2 linked regions of the Flocculibacter collagenilyticus genome follow. The protein of the gene in region 1 interacts with the protein of each later gene in a pairwise test. Links are inferred from orthologs where the notes say so. Each region holds a gene or a part of one and is shown on either strand. Other genes may lie near its edges.

Region 1 (3,743 bases):
AATCAGCAGCACCAATTTTAGCAATTACTTGCTCTGCCAAAACTGTAGCACCTTCATCTTCAAGAATTTCAGTAATCACACCTTCTTCCGGTGATACTACTTCAAGTACTACTTTATCTGTCTCAATATCTACCAAATTTTGATCTCGGCTTACCTTGTCACCTACGCTTACGTGCCAAGTTGCTACAGACGCATCTGCTACCGACTCTGGAAGAACTGGAACCTTGATTTCAGTTGTCATTGCTCGCTCTATCCTTTTTATACGTTCGAATTAATAATTAATGCGTCATCAATTAACGCTTGTTGTTCTTTAACATGGATCGATGTGTAACCAACAGCAGGAGCTGCAGATGCACGACGGCCCGCATATGTTAGTTTTGCCCCTTCAGGGATTGCTGCTACAAAATTATGTTGGCTACAATACCAAGCACCTTGGTTTTGTGGTTCTTCTTGGCACCACACAAAGTCTTTAACATGGCTGTACTTGCTTACAACTTCATCCATCTCTTTATGAGGGAAAGGATATAGTTGTTCAACACGAACAATAGCAACATTATTTAATTCTTTTTTACGACGATTTTCTAATAGCTCGTAATAAACTTTACCGCTACAGAATACAACGCGCTCAACATCTTTCGCATCAATATCATCTATTTCATCAATAATATTATGGTACTTACCTAGCGACAGGTCTTGCATAGATGAAGTAGCTAATGGATGCCTAAGTAAAGACTTAGGTGACATCACGATCAATGGACGGCGCATTGGTCTTAGCATTTGGCGACGAATCATATTGAACACTTGGGCTGGTGTAGAAGGCACACATACTTGCATATTGTGATCAGCACACAGCTGTAAAAAGCGCTCTAAACGAGCTGATGAATGCTCAGGACCTTGTCCTTCATAACCGTGAGGAAGTAGCATTGTTAAGCCACATAAACGCCCCCACTTTTGTTCACCAGAGCTTAAGAATTGGTCAAATACTACTTGAGCACCATTTGCAAAATCGCCAAACTGAGCTTCCCAAATTACCAGTGACGTAGGTTCAGCAGTTGCGTAACCATATTCGAAGGCAAGCACAGCCTCTTCTGAAAGAACAGAGTCATATACTTCAAACTTACCTTGTTCTTCTTGAATATGTTGTAACGGAACATAAGCGCTACCATCTTCTTGATTGTGCAAAACAGCATGACGGTGGAAGAAAGTACCACGGCCACTATCTTGGCCTGTAATACGAATGTCATGATTCTCTGCAACCAAAGATGCGTATGCTAAGTTTTCTGCAAATCCCCAATCAAGCTGCTTTTCACCATTAGCCATTTTACTACGATCATCATATATTTTCTTAACACGAGATTGTAGCTTTTGACTTTCTGGATATGAAGAAATACTCTCACCAAGTTGCTTCAGTTTTTCAACACTAATAGAACCGTCGTACTCTATGTCCCAATCGTGGCCAATATATGGAGACCAATCAACAGAGTGCTCTTCCATTGGGCGCCATTCTTCAACAACGCAGTCACCATGATCTAATTTTGCACGATAATCATCGATTAATGACTTGATTTTGCCATTGTCTAGTGCATTTTCGGCAACTAATTTGTCAGCGTAAAGCTGACGTGGCACTGGGTGCTTTTTAATGGTTTGATACATTAATGGTTGAGTTGCGTTTGGCTCATCCGCTTCGTTATGACCCCAACGTCTGTAACACACTAAATCAATTACTACGTCACGTTTAAATGTGTTTCGATAATCAACCGCTAATTGAGCAATGAACGCAACGGCTTCAGGGTCGTCCGAATTTACATGGAAGATTGGCGCCTGAACCATTTTTGCGATGTCAGTACAATATTCTGTTGAACGGGTATCTAAAGGGTTCGAAGTAGTAAAGCCTACCTGATTGTTAACAACAATTCTAACTGTTCCACCAACCTTGTATGCTCGTGTTTGAGACATATTAAAGGTTTCTTGTACTACACCTTGGCCCGCAATCGCTGAGTCGCCATGAATAGTGATAGGAAGTGCTTTTGAACCTGAATCACAGCCACGTCTATCAAGACGGGCTTTTACTGATCCCATAACTACTGGGTTAACTATTTCTAAATGAGATGGGTTAAAAGCTAATGCTAAGTGAACATTACCACCTTTGGTAGCAAAGTCAGAAGAAAAGCCTTGGTGGTATTTAACATCACCAGAGCCTAACGATTCATCATATTTGCCAGAAAACTCGTCGAACAGTTCTGATGGATTTTTACCTAGAACGTTAACCAATACGTTTAAGCGGCCACGGTGTGCCATGCCAATAACAACTTCTTTTTGGCCTTGTTCACCAGAACGCGAAATAATTTCTTTAAGCATAGGCACTAATGCGTCACCACCTTCTAACGAGAAGCGTTTCGCACCTGGAAACTTAGCACCTAAATATTTTTCAAGACCATCAGCAGCAATCAAGCCTTTTAATAACCTAGTCTTGTCTTCAGACGATAAACTATTTTTATAAGAAACACCTTCAAGGCGTTGCTGTAACCATCTTTTTTCTTCTGTAGAAGTAATGTGCATATATTCTGCACCAATAGAACCACAATATGTTTGCTGTAAAGACTGGAATAAGTCTTTCAGCTTCATTGATTCTTTACCTGCGGCATAAGAACCAACATTGAATTCTTTTTCTAAATCTTCGCGAGTTAGATCATGATATTCTAATTCAAGATCGCGAACTTTAGTTCTTTGCCATAATCCAAGCGGATCAAGTTTCGCGTTTTGGTGACCGCGAAAACGAAAGGCATTTATTAATTGTAAAACTTTTACTTGTTTGGTGTCAGCTGCACTTGAGGTAGCGACCGTAATAGCCTGCTTATATTTGTTCTTTGCTAACTCTTTAAATTGATCGCGTATCTCAGAATGTTTTCGTTCAACGTCAACTCCATCGACCTTTGGTAAATTGTCAAACAGTTCACGCCATTCTTCTGAAACGCTAGTAGGATCTTCGAGATAGGATTCGTAGACATCTTCTACATAAGCCATGCTACCGCCGCTCATCTGAGAAGATTTGAACCACTCCTTCATTGTGCCTTCGTGCATTAATGTCGCCCTTTTTAAGCGCTGATTATTATTAAACAAAAACTCAAAAGCCCAGCTATTTTCACTGGGCTAAAGAACTATATATTAAACCGAGCGGTTTAATAACATTGATTTGATATGACCAATAGCTTTAGTTGGGTTCAAGCCTTTAGGACATACGTTTACACAGTTCATGATACCGTGACAACGGAATACGCTAAATGCATCATCTAAGTCATTTAAACGTTGTTCAGTAGCGGTATCGCGGCTGTCTGCTAAAAATCTGTACGCATGCAATAGACCAGCTGGACCAATAAACTTATCAGGATTCCACCAGAATGAAGGGCATGATGTTGAGCAACATGCACACAATATACATTCATATAATCCGTCAAGTTTTGCACGCTCTTCAGGAGTTTGCGTGTATTCACGAGCTGGAGGCTGCGTGTCTTCATTGATTAAGAACGGCTTAACTTTCTCGTACTGAGTGAAGAATTGCGTCATATCAACAACTAGGTCACGAATTACAGGTAAACCCGGTAGTGGTCTAATGACAATAGTACCCTTTCCTAACGCTGAAAGAGGAGTAATACATGCTAGGCCATTTTTACCGTTCATGTTTACACCATCAGAGCCACAAACACCTTCACGACACGAACGTCTGAAAGCTAATGATGGATCTT
Region 2 (3,289 bases), 1.9 Mb from region 1 along the record:
ACGTAGTGGCCGTAACACCACGAAAATGGGATAGCAACCTTAGTAGAAAGTCGTGCGTGGCTTTGTCACTTACCCAAATGACAAAGCCACACTAAAACGAGTACTTATTATTCTGGTTTAAACACACCAATAACCTGTTCAAACTGCCTAGTGGCGGCAGACACGGTATCATCAGGCTGTACCATGCTATGCCCACATGCAACACAGGTGACTTTCTCTACATTATTCTCTAAATATAGCTGCATGGTATCCATTTTTTTGCATTCTGGGCACACCGCACCAGCTATAAAACGTTTCTTTTTCAGCGTACTCTTTTCACTCATTTTCTTGCCCATTATGCTACTTAAATCGAGTGAACCATTCGCGGCTCACATTCTTACTCATTAATTTTACCTGTTCCTCCTCTTCGATAACAGCGTAATGTATCAATAGCATTCAACCATGGGCTGGGCTAAAATGCTCATCGCACAACCACTTCTAATGCAAGTAAGAGACGTAAACAAGTATGATCCAGCTTTCCAATGTTCAATTATTACGCGGTGTAAACACACTTCTTTCCGATGCCAGCGCGACCATTTATCCTGGCCATAAAGTTGGGTTAACTGGCGCAAATGGTTGTGGTAAATCCAGTTTATTTGCACTTGTTCGCGGTGAAATTAGCTTGGATCAAGGCGAGTGTAACTATCCTAATGATTGGAAAATAGCCTCGGTTAAACAAGAAACCCCCGCATTAGAAAAACCAGCCATTGAATATGTGATTGACGGCGATGTGGAATATCGCACAATTCAACAAGCACTGATTGAGGCAGAACAGGCTGACAATGGTGAGAAAATTGCTCACCTTCACCATCAGCTGGACGCCATGAATGCTTATAGCATTAACGCCCGAGCGGGTGAGTTATTACATGGTTTGGGGTTTACAACAGCACAATTAGATCAACCTGTAAAAAGTTTTAGTGGTGGTTGGCGCATGCGCCTGAATCTTGCTCAAGCCCTTATATGTCGCTCCGACTTACTCTTACTGGATGAGCCTACTAACCACTTAGATTTAGATGCCGTGTTTTGGCTAGAACGCTGGTTAAAACAATACCCGGGCACACTGATTTTAATCTCTCACGATCGCGACTTTTTAGATACCGTAGTCAATCAGATTATCCATATCGAAAATCAAACACTAAACAGCTATACCGGTAACTACACAAGCTTCGAACGCCAACGTATTGAAAAACTTGCACAACAACAGTCAATGTATGAAAAGCAAGAAAAGCAAAAAGCACATTTACAAAAGTTTGTTGATCGTTTTCGCGCCAAAGCCAGCAAAGCCAAACAAGCACAAAGTCGTTTAAAAGCATTAGAGCGCATGGAAGATTTGGCGCCTGCTCATGTGGACTCCCCGTTTCAATTTGACTTCTTCACTCCGCCACAACTGCCTAATCCATTAGTTTATATGGAGCGAATGCAAGCGGGTTATCCAACCAAGACCATTTTAGAGAATATTAAACTTAACCTAGTGCCTGGCAGCAGAATAGGATTATTAGGACGAAATGGGGCTGGTAAATCAACCTTTATTAAAACCTTAGCGGGCGAGCTAAAACCACTGGGTGGATTGTATGAAACCAGTAATGGCTTAGCAATTGGTTACTTTGCGCAGCATCAATTAGAATTTTTGCGTTCTGACGAAACACCACTGCAACACATGCAGCACTTGGCTCCCGACGTGTTAGAGCAACAATTACGCGATCATCTAGGTCGCTTTGGCTTTAGTGGTGACAATGCCACCAGCAAAGTTGCTCCTTTCTCCGGCGGCGAGAAAGCCCGTTTAGTACTAGCAATGATTGTTTATCAAAAGCCTAACCTACTCTTACTGGATGAACCTACTAACCATTTAGATTTAGAAATGCGCCATGCCCTTGCTATGGCACTACAAGCCTTTGAAGGTGCAATGGTGATTGTATCGCACGACCGTCACTTGTTAAAAACCACCACTGACGAATTTTACTTAGTGGCAGATGGCAGCGTAACGGCATTTAATGGCGATCTCGACGATTATCATCAGTGGTTAACCGAAGCTAATAAAGCAGAAGCGGCCGCCATATCAACAAAACCAAGTTCAGAGCACTCTGCGGTTAATCGCAAAGATAAAAAGCGTAAAGAAGCTGAGTTTAGACAACAAACCAAACCCTTACGACAACAAGTAGAAAAACTCGATAAGCAGTTAGAGAAGCTAAACCAAGAAAAGCATACCCTTGAATTGTCGCTTAGTGATAATGCATTGTACGACGACTCAAACAAAGATAAATTAAAACAATTACTTGAACAACAAGCTAAACTAGTTATTACATTGGAAGAAACTGAAGAATTGTGGATGGAAGCCAGCGAAGCATTAGAGCTAAAACAACAAGCATTTGATGCTGATAACTAGCTAATACCATAGGAGCAGCTATGTCACTACCCCATCGCGATCTTGCCACCGAAGAATTGTGGGTATTTTCATTACTAATTTATTCAAAAGCAAACGTCAAAGAGATTTGCTTATATTGGCAAGACAAGTTCGGCGCCAATGTGAATATTATGCTGCTGCTATTATGGTGCGATGCGCAACAAGTAACGTTAACCGAGCAACACATTAAACGGCTGCAAAAAGTGATTGCGCACTGGAATGAAAATTACACAACTAGACTAAGAGCACTTCGGATCAGTGCCGCAGCTGAAAAACTGCCTAAAGCGGCTGCTGATAAAATCAAAAAAAGTCTGCTTTCCGCAGAACTCGAATTAGAGCGGGTTGAACAAGCAATGCTAACAGCAACGCTATATCAATTAGACTCACTGACTGAAGCAAACTCAACAAAAACGGCCGCTGCACAAAAAGGTAATTTATATACCTATATTGCGCTGCTCACCCCAACGCCTTATGCGGCACATTTAAAGCAAATTCATGATCTAAATCAAATAGTAGAGCAACTAGGTTAACCAGCTAGCGCATTCTTTGATCTATGTCATAGAACATATCCAACAGACTCCTACAATTAGCGCTATCAACTTATCGCCTTTTATGGCGCTACCCTTTAAATGTACAGCGTAAGGAGTCCAACATGGATACAATGTTTGAGGTATTTTTTAGAGACTTTTTTAGCGATCCCGTTCTGCTTGTCTCGTTTGCAGGCTTGGCATTAGTCATTGGTCTTTGTGTATTTTATGCATGCTACTTTGCTTATCAAATCCATCAGGCACCAAAGTCTTAATATTGCGGCGCTTATTAAAGTAGTAGCTTAAATAGAAAATAACTGAT

What was found.
Region 2: the proteins of sucA (region 1) and HUU81_RS00835 interact in binary tests that used the Escherichia coli proteins (3 or more experiments, as listed by UniProt). The link is inferred for Flocculibacter collagenilyticus from one-to-one orthologs.

The regions. Positions count from the first base shown.
Region 1 is NZ_CP059888.1:2,096,763-2,100,505, forward strand. What follows is about bases 59-3,469. They hold sucA (2-oxoglutarate dehydrogenase E1 component), read right to left. Parts: upstream 3,082-3,469; coding sequence 259-3,081; downstream 59-258. Other genes in these bases: odhB (2-oxoglutarate dehydrogenase complex dihydrolipoyllysine-residue succinyltransferase), read right to left, coding at 59-241; HUU81_RS09315 (succinate dehydrogenase iron-sulfur subunit), read right to left, coding at 3,166-3,469. In the rest of the region: more of odhB, read right to left, coding at 1-58; more of HUU81_RS09315, read right to left, coding at 3,470-3,743. UniProt on the Escherichia coli protein: E1 component of the 2-oxoglutarate dehydrogenase (OGDH) complex which catalyzes the decarboxylation of 2-oxoglutarate, the first step in the conversion of 2-oxoglutarate to succinyl-CoA and CO(2).
Region 2 is NZ_CP059888.1:177,582-180,870, reverse strand. What follows is about bases 7-2,963. They hold HUU81_RS00835 (ABC transporter ATP-binding protein), read left to right. Parts: upstream 7-505; coding sequence 506-2,422; downstream 2,423-2,963. Other genes in these bases: HUU81_RS00830 (TIGR02444 family protein), read left to right, coding at 2,443-2,963; HUU81_RS00840 (YheV family putative zinc ribbon protein), read right to left, coding at 108-323; HUU81_RS00845 (formate/nitrite transporter family protein), read left to right, coding at 7-34. Also shown: more of HUU81_RS00845, read left to right, coding at 1-6; more of HUU81_RS00830, read left to right, coding at 2,964-2,970; HUU81_RS00825 (DUF3149 domain-containing protein), read left to right, coding at 3,093-3,242; HUU81_RS00820 (AzlD domain-containing protein), read right to left, coding at 3,257-3,289. UniProt on the Escherichia coli protein: Genetic data indicate it may be involved in ribosome assembly or function.